DNA from 3 places in the Anaerobacillus sp. QJM3NY_17 genome. Region 3 is predicted to be linked to each of the others. Evidence: predicted binding sites of a transcription regulator. Region 3 holds the regulator's gene; each other region holds the start of a gene.
What was found. Region 3 encodes CtsR, which represses protease genes until heat stress. Its sites were predicted from a motif close to ATGGTCAATAAAGGTCAAACA; they were not measured.

Region 1: AC0VYV_RS03525 (ATP-dependent Clp protease ATP-binding subunit) is a predicted target of CtsR. The motif match lies at 2,311-2,331, and genes of this name have one in related genera.
Region 2: clpP (ATP-dependent Clp endopeptidase proteolytic subunit ClpP) is a predicted target of CtsR. The motif match lies at 2,771-2,791, and genes of this name have one in related genera.

The regions. Positions count from the first base shown of each region.
Region 1 is NZ_CM149685.1:638,731-643,996, reverse strand. Features, by position in the region: gene AC0VYV_RS03525 (ATP-dependent Clp protease ATP-binding subunit) at 104-2,236, opposite strand; gene AC0VYV_RS03520 (hypothetical protein) at 2,585-3,049, shown strand; gene mnmH (tRNA 2-selenouridine(34) synthase MnmH) at 3,012-4,073, opposite strand; gene ymzB (protein YmzB) at 4,189-4,536, shown strand; gene AC0VYV_RS03505 (DUF4870 domain-containing protein) at 4,644-5,009, shown strand.
Region 2 is NZ_CM149685.1:3,583,900-3,589,165, reverse strand. Features, by position in the region: gene AC0VYV_RS18645 (gluconeogenesis factor YvcK family protein) at 1-361, shown strand, start outside; gene whiA (DNA-binding protein WhiA) at 402-1,343, shown strand; gene AC0VYV_RS18635 (HPr family phosphocarrier protein) at 1,666-1,920, shown strand; gene clpP (ATP-dependent Clp endopeptidase proteolytic subunit ClpP) at 2,127-2,711, opposite strand; gene AC0VYV_RS18625 (YhjD family protein) at 2,876-3,262, opposite strand; tRNA gene AC0VYV_RS18620 (tRNA-Arg) at 3,565-3,643, shown strand; gene AC0VYV_RS18615 (hypothetical protein) at 3,806-4,087, opposite strand; gene rpoN (RNA polymerase factor sigma-54) at 4,280-5,266, shown strand, end outside.
Region 3 is NZ_CM149685.1:127,427-132,692, forward strand. Features, by position in the region: rRNA gene AC0VYV_RS00665 (23S ribosomal RNA) at 1-676, shown strand, start outside; rRNA gene rrf (5S ribosomal RNA) at 792-908, shown strand; gene AC0VYV_RS00675 (CtsR family transcriptional regulator) at 1,751-2,212, shown strand; gene AC0VYV_RS00680 (UvrB/UvrC motif-containing protein) at 2,251-2,787, shown strand; gene AC0VYV_RS00685 (protein arginine kinase) at 2,829-3,884, shown strand; gene clpC (ATP-dependent protease ATP-binding subunit ClpC) at 3,881-5,266, shown strand, end outside.

The sequences.
Region 1 (5,266 bases), 510 kb from region 3:
ATTCACTCGCGAATGAGCCAAAAAACGAGATATCAATAATATAAGCTACTATAGCTAATAAAAAAGAAAGCCGCTCCATTGGAACGACTTTCAAGAATGTGACTTATTTTTCTTTTGATACGACGAGTTTATCTTCTACAACTTCAACTGTAACTGACTGAAGGTCTCCTTCATCCACTAGTATATCGGCAATACCATCTTCAACATGTTCTTCGATCACTCTGCGAAGTGGTCGCGCACCAAACTGCGGATTATAGCCAAGTGAAGCTAACTTCTCTTTCGCTTCATCGCTAATTGTAAGAGAAATATTCTGTTCCTCGAGACTCTCATCCAAATCTTCAATCATTAAATCAACGATTGTAACGAGACTGGATTGTTCGAGTGATTTAAATGGAATAATTCCATCAAAGCGATTCAAGAACTCAGGTCTAAAGTAACCACCAAGACTCTCCATCACATCCGTGTAGCTTTCAGCTGATTCAAAACCAACTGTAATTCTGCGCTCTGACGTTCCAGCATTACTTGTCATAATAATAACCGTATCTTTAAAGCTAACAGTTCTACCTTGACTATCAGTTAATCGTCCATCATCAAGAATTTGTAAGAACATATTTTGAACATCAGGATGAGCTTTTTCAACTTCATCAATTAATATGATGCTATATGGCTTACGTCTTACTCGCTCGGTTAATTGCCCAGCTTCTTCATGACCAACATAACCAGGAGGCGAGCCGATTAACTTAGATACAGAGTGTTTCTCCATATACTCACTCATATCAAGACGGATCATGGCTTCACGATCACCAAACATTTCTTCTGCAAGTGATCGGGATAGCTCTGTTTTACCGACTCCTGTTGGTCCAACGAATAGGAAGGAACCTATTGGACGATTTTGACGTTTCAATCCGGCACGACTTCTGCGAATCGCTTTAGCGACTCTATTTACGGCATCTTCCTGACCAATTACTTTCGCATTAAGTCGATCCGCAAGATTTTTCATTTTCGTTTGTTCATCTTCGCGAAGTTTACGTACTGGAATACCTGTTTTTCCTTCTATAATGTGTTGAATCTCTTCAAGAGACACTAAATGATTCACACTTGATTTATTTTTCAGCGATTGCTCAAGCTGCTCCTCAAGCTGTAATTCTTCAGTTCTTAACTTGGCAGCACGCTCATAATCTTCTGCTTCGGCTGCTTTATTTTTTTCAGCAGCTATTTCTGTTAGACGTTGCTGAATTTCATCGTGGCTAGACTCTGCAAACGTTAAGTTCAATTTCGCCCCTGCTTCATCCATTAAATCGATCGCTTTATCTGGCAAGAAGCGGTCTTGAATGAAACGATTAGACAATGTTACACATGCTTTAATGGCTTCATCTGTGTACTTGACTTCATGATAGTCTTCATACTTAGACTGCAAACCTTTCAATATTTCAATGGCTTCATCTACCGTTGGCTCATTAACCATAACTGGTTGGAAGCGACGCTCAAGCGCTGCGTCTTTCTCAATCTGGCGATACTCTTTGAGAGTGGTTGCCCCAATTAACTGAAGTTCACCTCTAGCTAACGCTGGTTTCAAAATGTTACCTGCATCCATTGAGCCTTCAGCAGATCCAGCTCCAACGATTTGATGTAATTCATCCACGAACAAAATAACATTCTTTCTACTTTGAAGCTCAGAAATTAACTGTTTCATCCGCTCTTCAAATTGACCACGAACACCTGTGTTTGAAACGAGTGAAGCTACATCAAGTAAATAAATTTCTTTGTTTTTTAGCTTAGAAGGGACATTGCCCTCTGTTATCCGAAGAGCAAGGCCTTCCGCTATGGCTGTCTTCCCGACACCAGCTTCCCCAATCAAGACAGGGTTGTTTTTATTTCGGCGGTTTAACGTCTCAATCACTCTTGATACTTCATTCTCTCTCCCGATAACCGGATCAATTAATCCAGCTTTTGCGGCGTCAGAAAGATTTCGTCCCAAGTCATCAAGTAAGCCACCTTTTCCATTTCCAAACTCGGTTTGCGGCCCCTCCTGTTGTGCGTTAAATCCATGTTGACCTGATTGGTTCATAAAGGATTGAAAGAACTCATCCATTTGACCTTTTGGTGATGATGCAGTTTGACCATTCATCACTTTTGCGTAACACGTACTACAAAGGTGTACTTGTTTCTTATTCTGATTCATCTGGACATTAAGTTGAACCGATGCTTGATTTTGTTGACAATGATCACAAAGCATATGATGGCCTCCTTATAATATATATAACGTACATTTTATGAAATTAAGATAAAAGGTGAAAGATACTCGCTTTGACTTTGACTATCTTTGACCTTGTAACCAAATTATAATTTGACTATCTTTGACTTTCAAGTCTTTTGCTCATCCAAATTTTATTTTTTTCTAACTGATTAACGACTCAGGAAAATATCATTCATATATGGTTCTTAAAAATATTTGTAATATTTGAAATAGAGGAATTTTTTCAGAGGTTGGATAATAGATTGTAATAACTACTTTTCGACAAAGGGGTATACAAGTTTACTAGTACGGTAACAATGATGATAGATTACAAAGGGAGGATATCTTATGAATGATTCAGTCTATCAATTGATTGTTGAAACAACCGTCAAACGAGTGCCTAGCTGTCACGAGACGCCTGAGGATTTCTTCATTGCCCTTGATGATCGGGAATATCCATATTTAATCTTACCCACGCCTAAGGAAATGTTTGATAATGATGATGTGTTCACAATTCGTTTAATTCCGGATGCCCTCAACAAATTTCGATTTGAATTGGACAACTCATTCACCAAATTATCCTTCAGACGCTTTTCTACCTTCTTTGATGATAAAACATACTACTTTGGCCCCGACGACAATATGTTGATTCATTTTCTAAAGTCGCCCGTTTACAGAAGCTATGTCGCATGGGTAAGTCACTTGTATTTTAAACGCATTGATGACCTTATTGAACGGTATAACAATGAACAGCTTCCTGAAGAAAGAAAATCCATTAAAGCGAAACTTTCTCGCCTTCTGATCGAAGCTTAATCTCGAAGCGATCTACTTCATTCTGGACAAGTTTAGTTCCTTCCTCAAGTGAATCATACGTTAGGTTAATAATGTTACCTTCGTTCTCATATGCTTTGTATTCATAACGAGGATCATAATAATAAATCAGGAGCCGTTCAACAATCAAGGCATAGTCATTCTCAGCAAGAGCATCGGCAATTACTTCTTTATCTTCACTCGAAAATCGCTTCTCAATTTTGTTAATAGCTCCTGTGATTTCTTCGTGATGATGTTCAGGATGATACGTATTTAAGATCGTACGAATTCGATAAGAAAGCGGGGCGTGGACTTGTATACGCGTCCCTTTTTGTTTGCCTTCTAAAATAAACTCTGGAATGATAATATTTCCAAGTCGCTTACTTTCAGATTCAATGATGTAATAAGACGTTTCTCCAATTTCTCCTAATCTATGGTATAGCATGGCTTCAAATTCTTTTTGACTTCTTTCAGGCAAATCAACTCTTCCAAATACAGAACCTCGATGAGCTGCAAGTCCCTCAAGATCAAGAACAGGATAGCCCTTCTCTTCTAAATCATTCAGTATTTCAGTTTTAGATGTACCGGTTAGTCCTTCCAAAACAAGATAGGGTGTCGTCTGATTCGCTAAGTATTCTAAACCAGCCGTCACTTTTTGTCTGTAGGAACGAATACCTCCTTCTAGCTGTCGGCATGGCAGTCCCATCATGTCAAAAATAACTGTCAAACTTTTACTTCTCATTCCGCCTCGCCAGCAGTAAATAGCAAATTCTTTACCTTTTGTTATTTCCTTCGCTCGTTTATAAAACTCAGGAAGTAAGGGCGAAACAAGAGAAATCCCTAATTCCTTCGCTGCTTCAGTTCCTTTTTTCTTATATGTTGTTCCGACAATTTCTCTTTCTTCATTAGAGAAAATAGGTAGGTTCACAGCACCTGGGATATGAAACTTTTCATATTCTGCCGGTGTACGAACATCCAATAAGAGCATCTTGCTTTCCAAAACTTCATCGATTGTTATTGTTTTCATGACATTCATCCTTTATATATTTACATAGCACAAGTATATCATCATCTCTTTGCCAAGTTCATTTGTACTGTTTATCCAATGTATAAATGGGGAAATTTGATAGTGAGGTGATAAAATGAATGCGTCAACTATGCTAACAGAAGTTCGTAACACGCTTACTGAATGGGTAGGCGGACATCTTATCATTGAGAAAAAAGAACAAGACGATCTCGATAAAACCATCATGAAACTCGAAGATTTTGTATTTCAACACAGAGGGGAGACCGTCGATGATTACACGGCTTCGACACTCCTTCAACTTAAAGGCGAGGGCAAAGTCATTTCAGACGAAGCTACAGCCCCTCTTCCACACTCCACTTTTGAAATTCCTTTAGAAGATATAAACAATGTTAAAAAGCATTCAGACGAGCTGATCGTACTTACAGAACGCGCGTCTTATCACATCAACTACAATTCCAATTAAAGGAACCAAAGGTGGTTCCTTTTTTTATTGCCTACTTTATTAAAGGCATATCTTAAAATAATGAGTAATATGCTGATCATAGATGAGCTATATAGGGAGGTATTGAGATGGATAATAAAGACGTAACAACGGTTCCTGATCAAACAATAAGACAATGGGCTATGTATGTTCATCTCTCTGCATTGAGTGGTTATTTAATTCCTCTGGGACATATTATTGGTCCAATCATCCTCTGGTCAATTAAAAGAGAAGATGAACCGTTTATCGATGAGCAAGGAAAAGAATCCATTAACTTCCAAATAAGCATGACACTCTATCTAGTCATTGCTGGGATCTTAAGTCTAGTCCTTATAGGGCTTATCCTTCTCCCTATTCTACTTGTCATGCACCTTATCTTTATTGTGATTGCATCGGTCAAGTCGAATCAGGGCACTTTATATCGCTACCCCTTAACCATTCGATTTGTATCTTGAATTTTCAAGAATTTCAAGCGTTTACACATAAGTTAGGTATGTCCATGTTATAATGAAACTAAACTTATGATGTGGAGGGTCTGCTCTTGGCTGTTAAGGAAAAAGAATGGAACCGTTTTACTGTATGGGCACTTGCCTTTATGGTTTGGATCGTTCCTATTGCTTTTGTTATTGGTTTCTACATAATTTCACGTCCACAGTAAAACCAGCGTCAATGCGCTGGTTTTTTTAATTCTCTTAAAAGCAGGTTTCATCAC
Region 2 (5,266 bases), 920 kb from region 3:
CATTGCTGAGGAAATTCAGCAGTCTAAGGCAAGGAAAGTGTATGTTTGTAACGTTATGACTCAGCTAGGTGAAACGGAAAACTATACGGCGAGTGACCACGTGCAGGCACTCATTGATCACATCGGCTATAAACTTATGGATACGATTATTGTAAATGAGGAAATGATTCCATCTTTCTATGCAAAACGTTATGCACAAGAACGAGCAGAGGTTGTGCAATATGACGAAAATCGTCTAAAGAGCTTTGGTTTTCATGTAATCAGTGATAAAATTATTCAATACGATGAGAAATATGTACGCCATGATGCGAAGGAAATATCATCGATTCTTTTATCCTTATTAGACGATAAAAGATCATGATGGGTCAGTGGGGCCCCTGCATGAAAAAGGGGGGATGGCAATGTCATTTGCTGCTGATACAAAGAAAGAATTGACGCAGTTAGAAAGTAAACCTTGCTGTGCAAGATCAGAACTAGCAGCACTTATTCGAATGAATGGATCGATCTCGTTTGGTAACAGACAGCTGATTCTAAACATTCCGACTGAACATGCTGCCATTGCAAGAAGAATTTATACGCTCATTAAGCGGATATACAACTTCGATGTTGAACTACTTGTCCGTAAAAAAATGAGGCTGAAGAAAAACAATGTATACATTGTCCGTGTCTCAGCCAAAGCAAGAGATCTCCTTGAAGATCTCGGTATAATGGATAACGCCTTTACGTTCACTAGAGTAATCTCAAAGGATTTTACCAAGAAGTCTTGTTGCAAACGTTCTTATCTAAGAGGAGCATTTCTTGCGGGGGGATCAATCAATCATCCTGAAACCTCTTATCATCTTGAGATCTTCTCAATGTACGAAGAGCATACGGAATCGCTTTGTAACTTAATGAATGAATTTGGATTAAATGCGAAAATGCTTGAGCGAAAGAAAGGGTATATCGTTTATATCAAAGAAGGCGAGAAGATTACGGAGTTCTTAAGTGTTGTCGGTGCCCATCAGGCGCTGCTCTATTTTGAGGATGTACGCATTATGAAAGACATGCGGAATTCTGTTAATCGAATCGTGAATTGCGAAACGGCTAATTTGAATAAAACGGTAGGCGCGGCTTTTCGACAGGTTGAGAATATTCGCTTCATCCAAAAGGAAGTTGGTTTAGAAATTCTTCCTGATAAGTTAAGAGAGATCGCTGAACTTCGCGTGAAGCATCAAGATGTTACACTGAAAGAACTCGGTGAGATGGTTACTGGAGGAGCTATTAGTAAATCAGGAATCAATCATAGATTACGAAAGATTGACCAGATTGCTGATAAGCTTCGTGATGGTAAACCGATCTCCTAAGCCTTTCGGACAAGTTAGAAAAAAGCTTCCACCTATAATGGTGGAAGGTTGTTTTCTAGCAGTACAATAGATAGCATGAATCTTCAAAGAAAAACCCTATTTTTCTTAATGAAAGCATTGGAAATAGCGTTTTTCTAAATTTTTCACCTTTCGAGATAGCGCTTACTTTTTTAGGTAATTTAACACTTTAGTAAATTTAAAATCGAGAGGCCACAAAACGAGCTATCATAGCTTTAGTTTGAAAGTGGCGAGTGCAAGGGAAACTGGTATAGCGCTTCTGGTGTTCTGATCGACTGTTTTAAATAAGGGGAGGAATGAACAAGTGATTCAAAAAGAAGTTGTGGTTACTTTGGATACAGGATTACAGGCACGTCCAGCAGCTCTGTTTGTACAGGAAGCAAACCGATTTAACTCGGATATCTTCCTTGAGAAGGACGGTAAAAAAGTTAATGCCAAAAGCATCATGGGCATCATGAGCCTTGCTGTTGGTACTGGTTCTTCTGTTATTTTAACTGTTGATGGTAATGATGAAGAAGATGCGATGTCTTCATTAATTGATTTTATTCAAAAAGATTAGCAAAACCTGGCTGTGTGCCAGGTTTTTGTTTTGCATTAAATTGTTAACGTTGCGAAACATTCTTAAGAGAATAGAGTTATAGAGAGTGGGATCATCCATTGTGGTTCATTGGCTGCTCAAATAGCAGATGGTTCAAAAACAACGCCTATTCTAAGAAAGAAAAAGCCTTTCCCTACATTGTTGGGAAAGGCTTTTTAGGGTCTATCTTATGCTTTCTTTTCCATTACTTCATCAATCAAGCCGTATTCTTTCGCTTCAGTCGCTTCCATGAAACGGTCACGATCTGTGTCGCGATCGATTGTTTCAAGTGGTTGACCTGTGCGCTCAGAAAGAATTTTGTTTAGCTTCTCGCGCATTTGGATGATGCGTTTTGCGTGAATTTCAATGTCAGAAGCCTGACCTTGAGTACCACCGAGCGGTTGGTGAATCATTACTTCACTGTTTGGTAGAGCATAGCGCTTACCAGGTTCACCAGCAGCAAGTAGGAAGGCACCCATTGAAGCAGCCATACCGATGCAGATTGTTGATACTTTTGGCTTAATGAATTGCATAGTATCGTAAATCGCCATACCTGCAGTGATTGAACCACCAGGGCTGTTGATATAAAGTGAGATGTCTTTATCTGGGTCTTCAGCAGCAAGGAAAAGAAGTTGTGCAACGACTGCGTTTGATACGTTGTCGTCAATTGCTGTTCCTAGCATAATAATACGGTCCTTAAGAAGACGAGAATAAATGTCGTACGCTCTCTCACCGCGGTTTGTTTGTTCAATTACCGTTGGAATTAAAACCATTTTAAATTCCTCCCTTATATTTGTGGAATATGTAGTTGCTGTATGTTCATCATACCTAAAAGGTCAGTATAGGTCAAATAAAGTGCTGTCCTATTTTTTAATCGATGAAAAGGGTTTGATTTTTCTTTAACCACATACACCCATTTTCCCCGCATCCCTTTATTTTAAACAGAGCGAATGTTCCTTTTTTTTAATCGATCGTCTGCTAAAAAGTAGGCTAAAATTCGTCTTTCTACCTGATTACGTATTTGAATGGAAGAATAGCGGTATGTTTGATTGTAACCTCGACAATATACTTTGCAAATCACAACATCTTCTTTCGTATCTTCTATATAGACGCGGATTCCTCTATCATGAAGCATTGCTTTTGCCCATTTTAAGTCAGAGGAGGCTAACGTTATAGCGGCATGAATTAGTTCCAGATAAGGGCGCGGAAGTTTCATTTTCGAATGGTTCACCCATTTCGTGTCAATTTCCAGCACTCTTTTCAGGTAAGGAAGTAAGAGGTAGTTTCTTAATGCCTTCGTTTCTTCTTTACTTAATTGGAACATGATCATCTCCACCTAACAGAACATATGTTTGGTATAACTTTACTATGAGACAGGTGAGACGTCAAGAACTGAAGCGATACCTTTTCTATGATATGAATGAAATGTTTGGATAATAGCTTTGGCCAATATTGTTAATATCTCACCGTTCACCAGAGCAAAAAAGCAACAGCGTTCATTAACATGGTATAGATAAAATGCTCTTATACACTATTGATTACTCATTGATCGTCACTTGGAAGCTATGAAATTCACCTTGCAAAAAAAGGGGGCATATCGTATAATAATCCTTGCGCTAATGAAGCGCGCCCGTAGCTCAGTCGGATAGAGCGGTGGTTTCCGGTACCGCGTCAGTCGGGGGTTCGAATCCCTCCGGGCGCACCAAATACATAATTCCAATCCCTTTCGCTAGTGTGAAGGGGATTTTTTTATGATAAATGTCATCTTTGTTCGCTTAGATCCAGGGAATGAATAGTATCCTTCATTTTGAACAGAAAAAAAAGAAGAGTAGAACTCGTCCACTCTTCTTGCGATCAGTCTTACCTTCTAACAGGGCTTATCTTTGTCATCGTCATGTCCTTTGCTGATTGCTCCACTCATCGTGTGTTTGAAGCCTGAGTGCATTCCAGTAGCGCATAGTCCAAGCCATAATCCTATAAAGAAGGCTTTTTTGAAGTCTTCCGGTTCAACATAAATGTGGCTCATTACAATTCCGATTCCAATGGAAAGAATCGGTAAGAACCTTACCGGAAAACCAAACACCTTAAAAAGGTGTACAACTCCAATGATGACTGGAAGCAAAGCAATTCCATATACAGCTAAATCCATGGCATTTGCCTCCTTTTTCTCTCTCTATAAGACAGTTTATGTAGAAATTTGACTAAGGGACGGGCTATTTCATCATTTTCTTTAAAAATGGTGTCAAAATCCCCTTTTAAAAAACAGAAAATTCTGGTCATTTTCATTTTTTTCATACCATAAAATGAAGCGATATAGTATGATGAAGGTGGAGGGATTGCGATGGAATTAGGATTGATACAAAAGCAGACAACGAAATTAGTCATGACAACCCAGTTGCATCAAGCGATTTCTATACTCCAATATTCTACGGTCGAATTACTGGAGTACGTGAAAGAACAGGCTCTTGAAAATCCATTAATTGAATTACACTCCCCTTCATGGGATGGTGGCGTTCGTTCTTCAAAACGCTCTTATGATACGGGGCTTAAAAAAGATCCACTCGAATACGCTGAAACAAGAAAAAGTTTGCATGATGAGTTACACGATCAGGCGAGGTGTCTACACTTTCCACGTAAAAGGGAAGCCGTTGTGCATTATTTAATTGATAATATTGATGAAAGTGGTTACTTAAGAATAAATGAGACGGAGGTAATGAATTACTTTGATGTCGAGCACTTTGAGATCACTGAAGCCATTAGAGAGATTCAATTACTTGACCCACCAGGTATAGGGGCGCGCTCTCTTTCCGAATGTCTCTTTTTACAGTTAAATGAGTCGGGAGAAATTTTCGAGCTTGCTCGAGATCTTGTTTCCTATCATTTGAAAGCGCTAGCAGAAAAGAAATATCGTGAACTCTCGAGAGAATTTCATGTTCCTGTGGAGCAGATACAGCGGGCTGCGGATATAGTAGCTGATCTCGATCCTCGTCCAGGATCAAAGTGGGGTATTGATAAACCATCCTACATTGTTCCAGATGTCATGATAGAAGAGAAAAATGGTAGATTCTCTATTGCATTACTTGATGACGATTTACCAGCAATGAAAGTGAGCAACGCCTACCGTTCTTTTAAAAATAACGAAGCGGAAGAGTATCTAAAGGATAAATATCAGCAAGTCAGCTGGTTATTAAAAAGTATTGAGCAAAGAAAGCAAACGCTTCGAGCAATAATGGGCGTTTTTATTGTTCACCAACAAAATTTTTTGAGAAATGGGATTAGTGAGCTTTCTCCAATAACCTTGAGGGAAGTAGCGGTGGAAGCAGATGTC
Region 3 (5,266 bases):
ACAGTGTCAGGTGGGCAGTTTGACTGGGGCGGTCGCCTCCTAAAGTGTAACGGAGGCGCCCAAAGGTTCCCTCAGAATGGTTGGAAATCATTCGCAGAGTGTAAAGGCACAAGGGAGCTTGACTGCGAGACCTACAAGTCGAGCAGGGACGAAAGTCGGGCTTAGTGATCCGGTGGTTCCGCATGGAAGGGCCATCGCTCAACGGATAAAAGCTACCCTGGGGATAACAGGCTTATCTCCCCCAAGAGTCCACATCGACGGGGAGGTTTGGCACCTCGATGTCGGCTCATCGCATCCTGGGGCTGAAGTAGGTCCCAAGGGTTGGGCTGTTCGCCCATTAAAGCGGTACGCGAGCTGGGTTCAGAACGTCGTGAGACAGTTCGGTCCCTATCCGTCGCGGGCGCAGGAAATTTGAGAGGAGCTGTCCTTAGTACGAGAGGACCGGGATGGACACACCGCTGGTGTACCAGTTGTTCCGCCAGGAGCATAGCTGGGTAGCTACGTGTGGAAGGGATAAGTGCTGAAAGCATCTAAGCATGAAGCCCCCCTCGAGATGAGATTTCCCACAGCATTAAGCTGGTAAGATCCCTTAGAGATGATGAGGTAGATAGGTTCGGGGTGGAAGCGTGGCAACACGTGGAGCTGACGAATACTAATCGATCGAGGGCTTAACCTAAAATATTGGAAAGTTGTGCGTGCTATCTAGTTTTCAGGGAACACCTGAAATAAGGAAGTTCGATTAAGTGCCACCACGTCCTGTGGTGAACACCGAACGGCTAACATCCTGTTAGTCTAGTGATGATGGCGAAGAGGTCACACCCGTTCCCATGCCGAACACGGAAGTTAAGCTCTTCAGCGCCGATGGTAGTTGGGGGATCTCCCCCTGCAAGAGTAGGACGTCGCTGGGCAACATAAGAGAAGCGAGAGACCTGAGGGTTTCTCGCTTTTTTGTATTCAAAAAATGTTGAAAGCTCGTAAGAGAAAAAGCTGCAGGAAAGACAATCAAAAACTTCTTCGTAAGCTTCGTAGGGGTGGGAGAAGCAAGAAATTCGAGGAAGCAAGTGATGTCAGACCGGAGTGGATATTCGAGAGATCCATGAGGATCTGGCATCGCGCAGCTGACGAAGAAGTTCGCCGCTTATCGCGCCCCGTATGAGAACACGGAAGTTAAGCTCGAGCGCCGATGGTAGTTGGGGAATCTCCCCCTGCAAGAGTAGGACGTCGCTGGGCAATGAAGAAAAGCGAGAGACCTGAGGGTTTCTCGCTTTTTTTGTATTTCTTTCTCAACACTTTTAGATAGCTAGTTCTGTTTTAAAAGATCGCGGAATTAATTTTTCTGTTTGCATAATTGTTTTGCCTTACTATCGCAGAGTAATTCCTCAAGCATCTAAATACCTGATCGGATATATTCTCTATCTAAGCACTCTATATAATTGAGAAATAAAAGCAATTCATATAGCAGGGCTAAGAAACTTTTAATGAAAAATCTTGCTACCCTTATGTAGCAAATGAATTATTCGAGTCTGATCGTATTTTTTTTGTTTAATAGTTTTCTGAAGAAAATTTTAGTTGCTCTATTAAAAGGTGAAAACTAGAGAAAAAAGAGTCTTGGATTTATCTTAAATGGTAATGCTTTATACAGAAGAACTACGATAGGCTTGTTGCTTTGCAATCCTTGATAAAAACGTTATAATATATTTAACGTCAAATATAGTCAAAGTCAGTATGGGGACGGAGAGGAGGGAACTACGTGAGGAATGTTTCCGATATTATTGAAGCATATTTAAAGAAAATTTTAATGGTGGATGGAAGGGATGCTGTTGAAATAAAGCGAAGTGAAATAGCAGATAAATTTCAATGTGTTCCCTCACAAATTAATTATGTAATAAATACCCGCTTTACGATTGAAAAAGGCTATATTGTGGAAAGTAAGAGAGGTGGAGGGGGTTATATACGGATCGTTAAAGTTAAACCCGAAACCCACGCTGATTTAATAGACGAAATGATACAGATCGTCAAAAATCAAGTGCCACAAGTAGTTTCAGAAAATATTATTCTTCGTTTACATGAAGAAGAGGTAATTTCGGAGCGAGAAGCGAAGTTAATGTTAAGCGTACTAGATCGTACTGTGATTACTATAGAATTACCAGTTAGAGATCATCTGCGTGCGAATATGTTGCGTGCAATGCTAACTGCTTTAAAATATAAATAAATTTTATACTTTTTAGGGTAGAGAAGGAGGGTTGCCCTATGACTTGTCAGGAATGTGGTGAGCGCCCTGCTACGCTTCATTTCACTAAGATTATTAATGGTGAAAAAACAGAGTTTCACATTTGTGAGAAGTGTGCTAAGGAAAAAGGTGAGGTTGAGCCAGGCACTAACCATTTTTCTATCCATAACTTATTATCGGGATTACTAAATTTCGATACCCCTATTGAGGAGAATCCAGCTCAGTCTTTTTATAAAAAAGAGCCAATACACTGTCCAAAGTGTGGGTTGACCTATCAACAATTCACTAAGATTGGAAGATTTGGGTGTTCTGAGTGCTACAAAACCTTTTCGGATAACTTGGATCCTATACTTAAAAAAGTTCATGGGGGCAATACTGTTCACGCTGGAAAAGTTCCGAAGAGGGCTGGAGCAGCGATAGAAATTGAACGCAAAGTCCAGAACTTAAGAAGCAAAATGAAAGAGTATATCCAGCATGAAGAATTTGAAAAAGCTGCAGAAACTAGAGATTTGATTCGTTCCCTTGAAGAAAAGAGCAAATGGGAAGGGGGAGCATAATGTCACTTCAGCATTTTATCAGTGAAGCCGTAAGCCCATGGATGAAAGATGAGGGTCCAGATTCTGATATTGTCATGAGTAGTCGGGTCCGATTTGCACGTAACTTAAAGAATTATGTTTTTCCGATCGTTTCAAACAGTGAGGATAATTTACAAGTTATAAAAGAAGTTCGACAACAGTTTACAGATATTCCAGACGACCAGATTGGTGAACTTGAATTAATTGAAATGGATGAGTTAAAACCTATCGAGAAGAGAGTTCTTGTGGAGAAGCACTTGATTAGTCCTAACCTTATCGAACACTCAAATAACGGCGGCGTGCTTCTGAGCGAGAATGAAACGGTTAGTATAATGATTAATGAAGAAGATCATTTTCGTATTCAATGTCTAGTTGCAGGGTTCGAACTGAAGAAGGCGCTAAGCATTGCAAATTCATTAGATAACTGGATTGAAGGAAAAGTTGACTACGCATTTGATGAAAGAAAAGGATATTTAACAAGTTGTCCTACTAATGTGGGAACCGGCATGCGAGCTTCTGTTATGCTACACCTCCCTGCGCTTGTATTAACACAGCAATTAAACCATATTATTCCGGCTATCAACCAGCTCGGTCTGGTCGTAAGAGGTAGCTATGGGGAAGGTAGCGAAGCGCTAGGTAATATTTTTCAGATATCAAATCAGATCACTCTTGGAAAGACAGAAGATGACATCATCGAAGATTTACAAGGTGTGGTTATGCAAGTTATCGAAAAAGAACGTGCTGCTAGAAGGGCACTTCTAGATAACTCCAGAATTGAGTTAGAGGATCGTATTTATCGTGCCCTTGGTGTTCTGCAGAACAGCAGAATTATTCAATCAAAAGAAGCAGCTAAGTGTTTGTCAGATGTAAGACTTGGTATTGATTTAGGTCTTGTAAAAGGCTTATCTAAATCGATATTGAATGAATTGCTTATCCTAACGCAACCAGGTTTCTTACAGCAGTATGCTGGGGCAAGTCTTACCCCTACGGAACGAGATATCAAACGTGCTACTTTAATTAGAGAAAGACTTGAACTTGAAGATCAACTAACGAAGAATTTGGAGGGTGATGAACAATGATGTTTGGACGATTTACAGAACGTGCCCAGAAAGTACTTGCTTTAGCACAAGAAGAGGCGATCCGACTTGGCCATAACAACGTTGGTACTGAACATATCTTACTTGGGTTAGTCCGTGAAGGTGAAGGTATTGCAGCCAAAGCGTTAACAGCACTTGGACTTGGCTCAGACAAGATTCAAAAAGAAGTAGAGAAGTTAATTGGACGCGGACAGGACTCTGTTCAATCCATTCACTATACACCACGAGCTAAAAAAGTGATTGAATTATCGATGGATGAAGCACGTAAGTTGAGCCATTCCTATGTAGGTACTGAACATATTCTACTTGGCTTAATTCGTGAGGGTGAAGGCGTTGCTGCACGCGTACTTAATAACTTAGGGGTAAGCTTGAATAAAGCTCGCCAGCAGGTTCTACAATTGTTAGGTAGTAATGAAAGCTCTTCTTCTAGTCATCAAGCTGGAGGAGCGAGCGCGAATACTCCTACACTAGATAGTCTTGCAAGAGATCTTACTGTGATCGCTCGAGACAACGGACTGGATCCTGTTATTGGTCGAAGCAAAGAAATTGAGCGAGTGATTGAAGTGCTTAGCCGACGTACAAAGAATAACCCTGTCCTAATCGGAGAGCCAGGAGTTGGTAAAACTGCAATTGCAGAAGGCCTTGCTCAGCAAATTATTAACAATGAAGTACCTGAAACGCTTCGTGATAAGCGCGTTATGACGCTAGATATGGGTACTGTCGTTGCAGGTACGAAATACCGCGGTGAATTTGAAGACCGTTTGAAGAAAGTAATGGATGAAATTCGTCAGGCAGGTAACATTATTCTGTTTATTGATGAACTTCATACACTAATTGGTGCTGGTGGTGCAGAAGGAGCAATTGATGCTTCAAATATTCTTAAACCTGCACTAGCAAGAGGAGAACTTCAATGTATTGGTGCTACTACTCTTGATGAGTATCGTAAATACATTGAGAAGGATGCTGCCCTTGAACGCCGCTTCCAACCAATTCAAGTTAACGAACCGACAAGTGATGAGTCCGCTCTTATTTTAAAGGGACTTAGAGATCGTTATGAAGCTCATCACCGCGTTACGATTACTGACGATGCGATCGAAGCCGCGGTTAAACTTTCAGATCGTTACATTTCGGATCGTTTCTTGCCGGATAAAGCAATTGATTTAATTGACGAAGCCGCTTCGAAAGTTCGCCTTCGTTCTTATACTGCACCACCAAACTTAAAAGAACTTGATAAGAAGCTTGAAGAGGTTCGAAAAGAAAAGGATGCCTCTGTTCAAAGCCAGGAGTTTGAGAAAGCCGCTTCTCTTCGTGATTCTGAACAACGCTTACGCGAGCAGCTAGAGCAGACGAAGAAAGAATGGAAA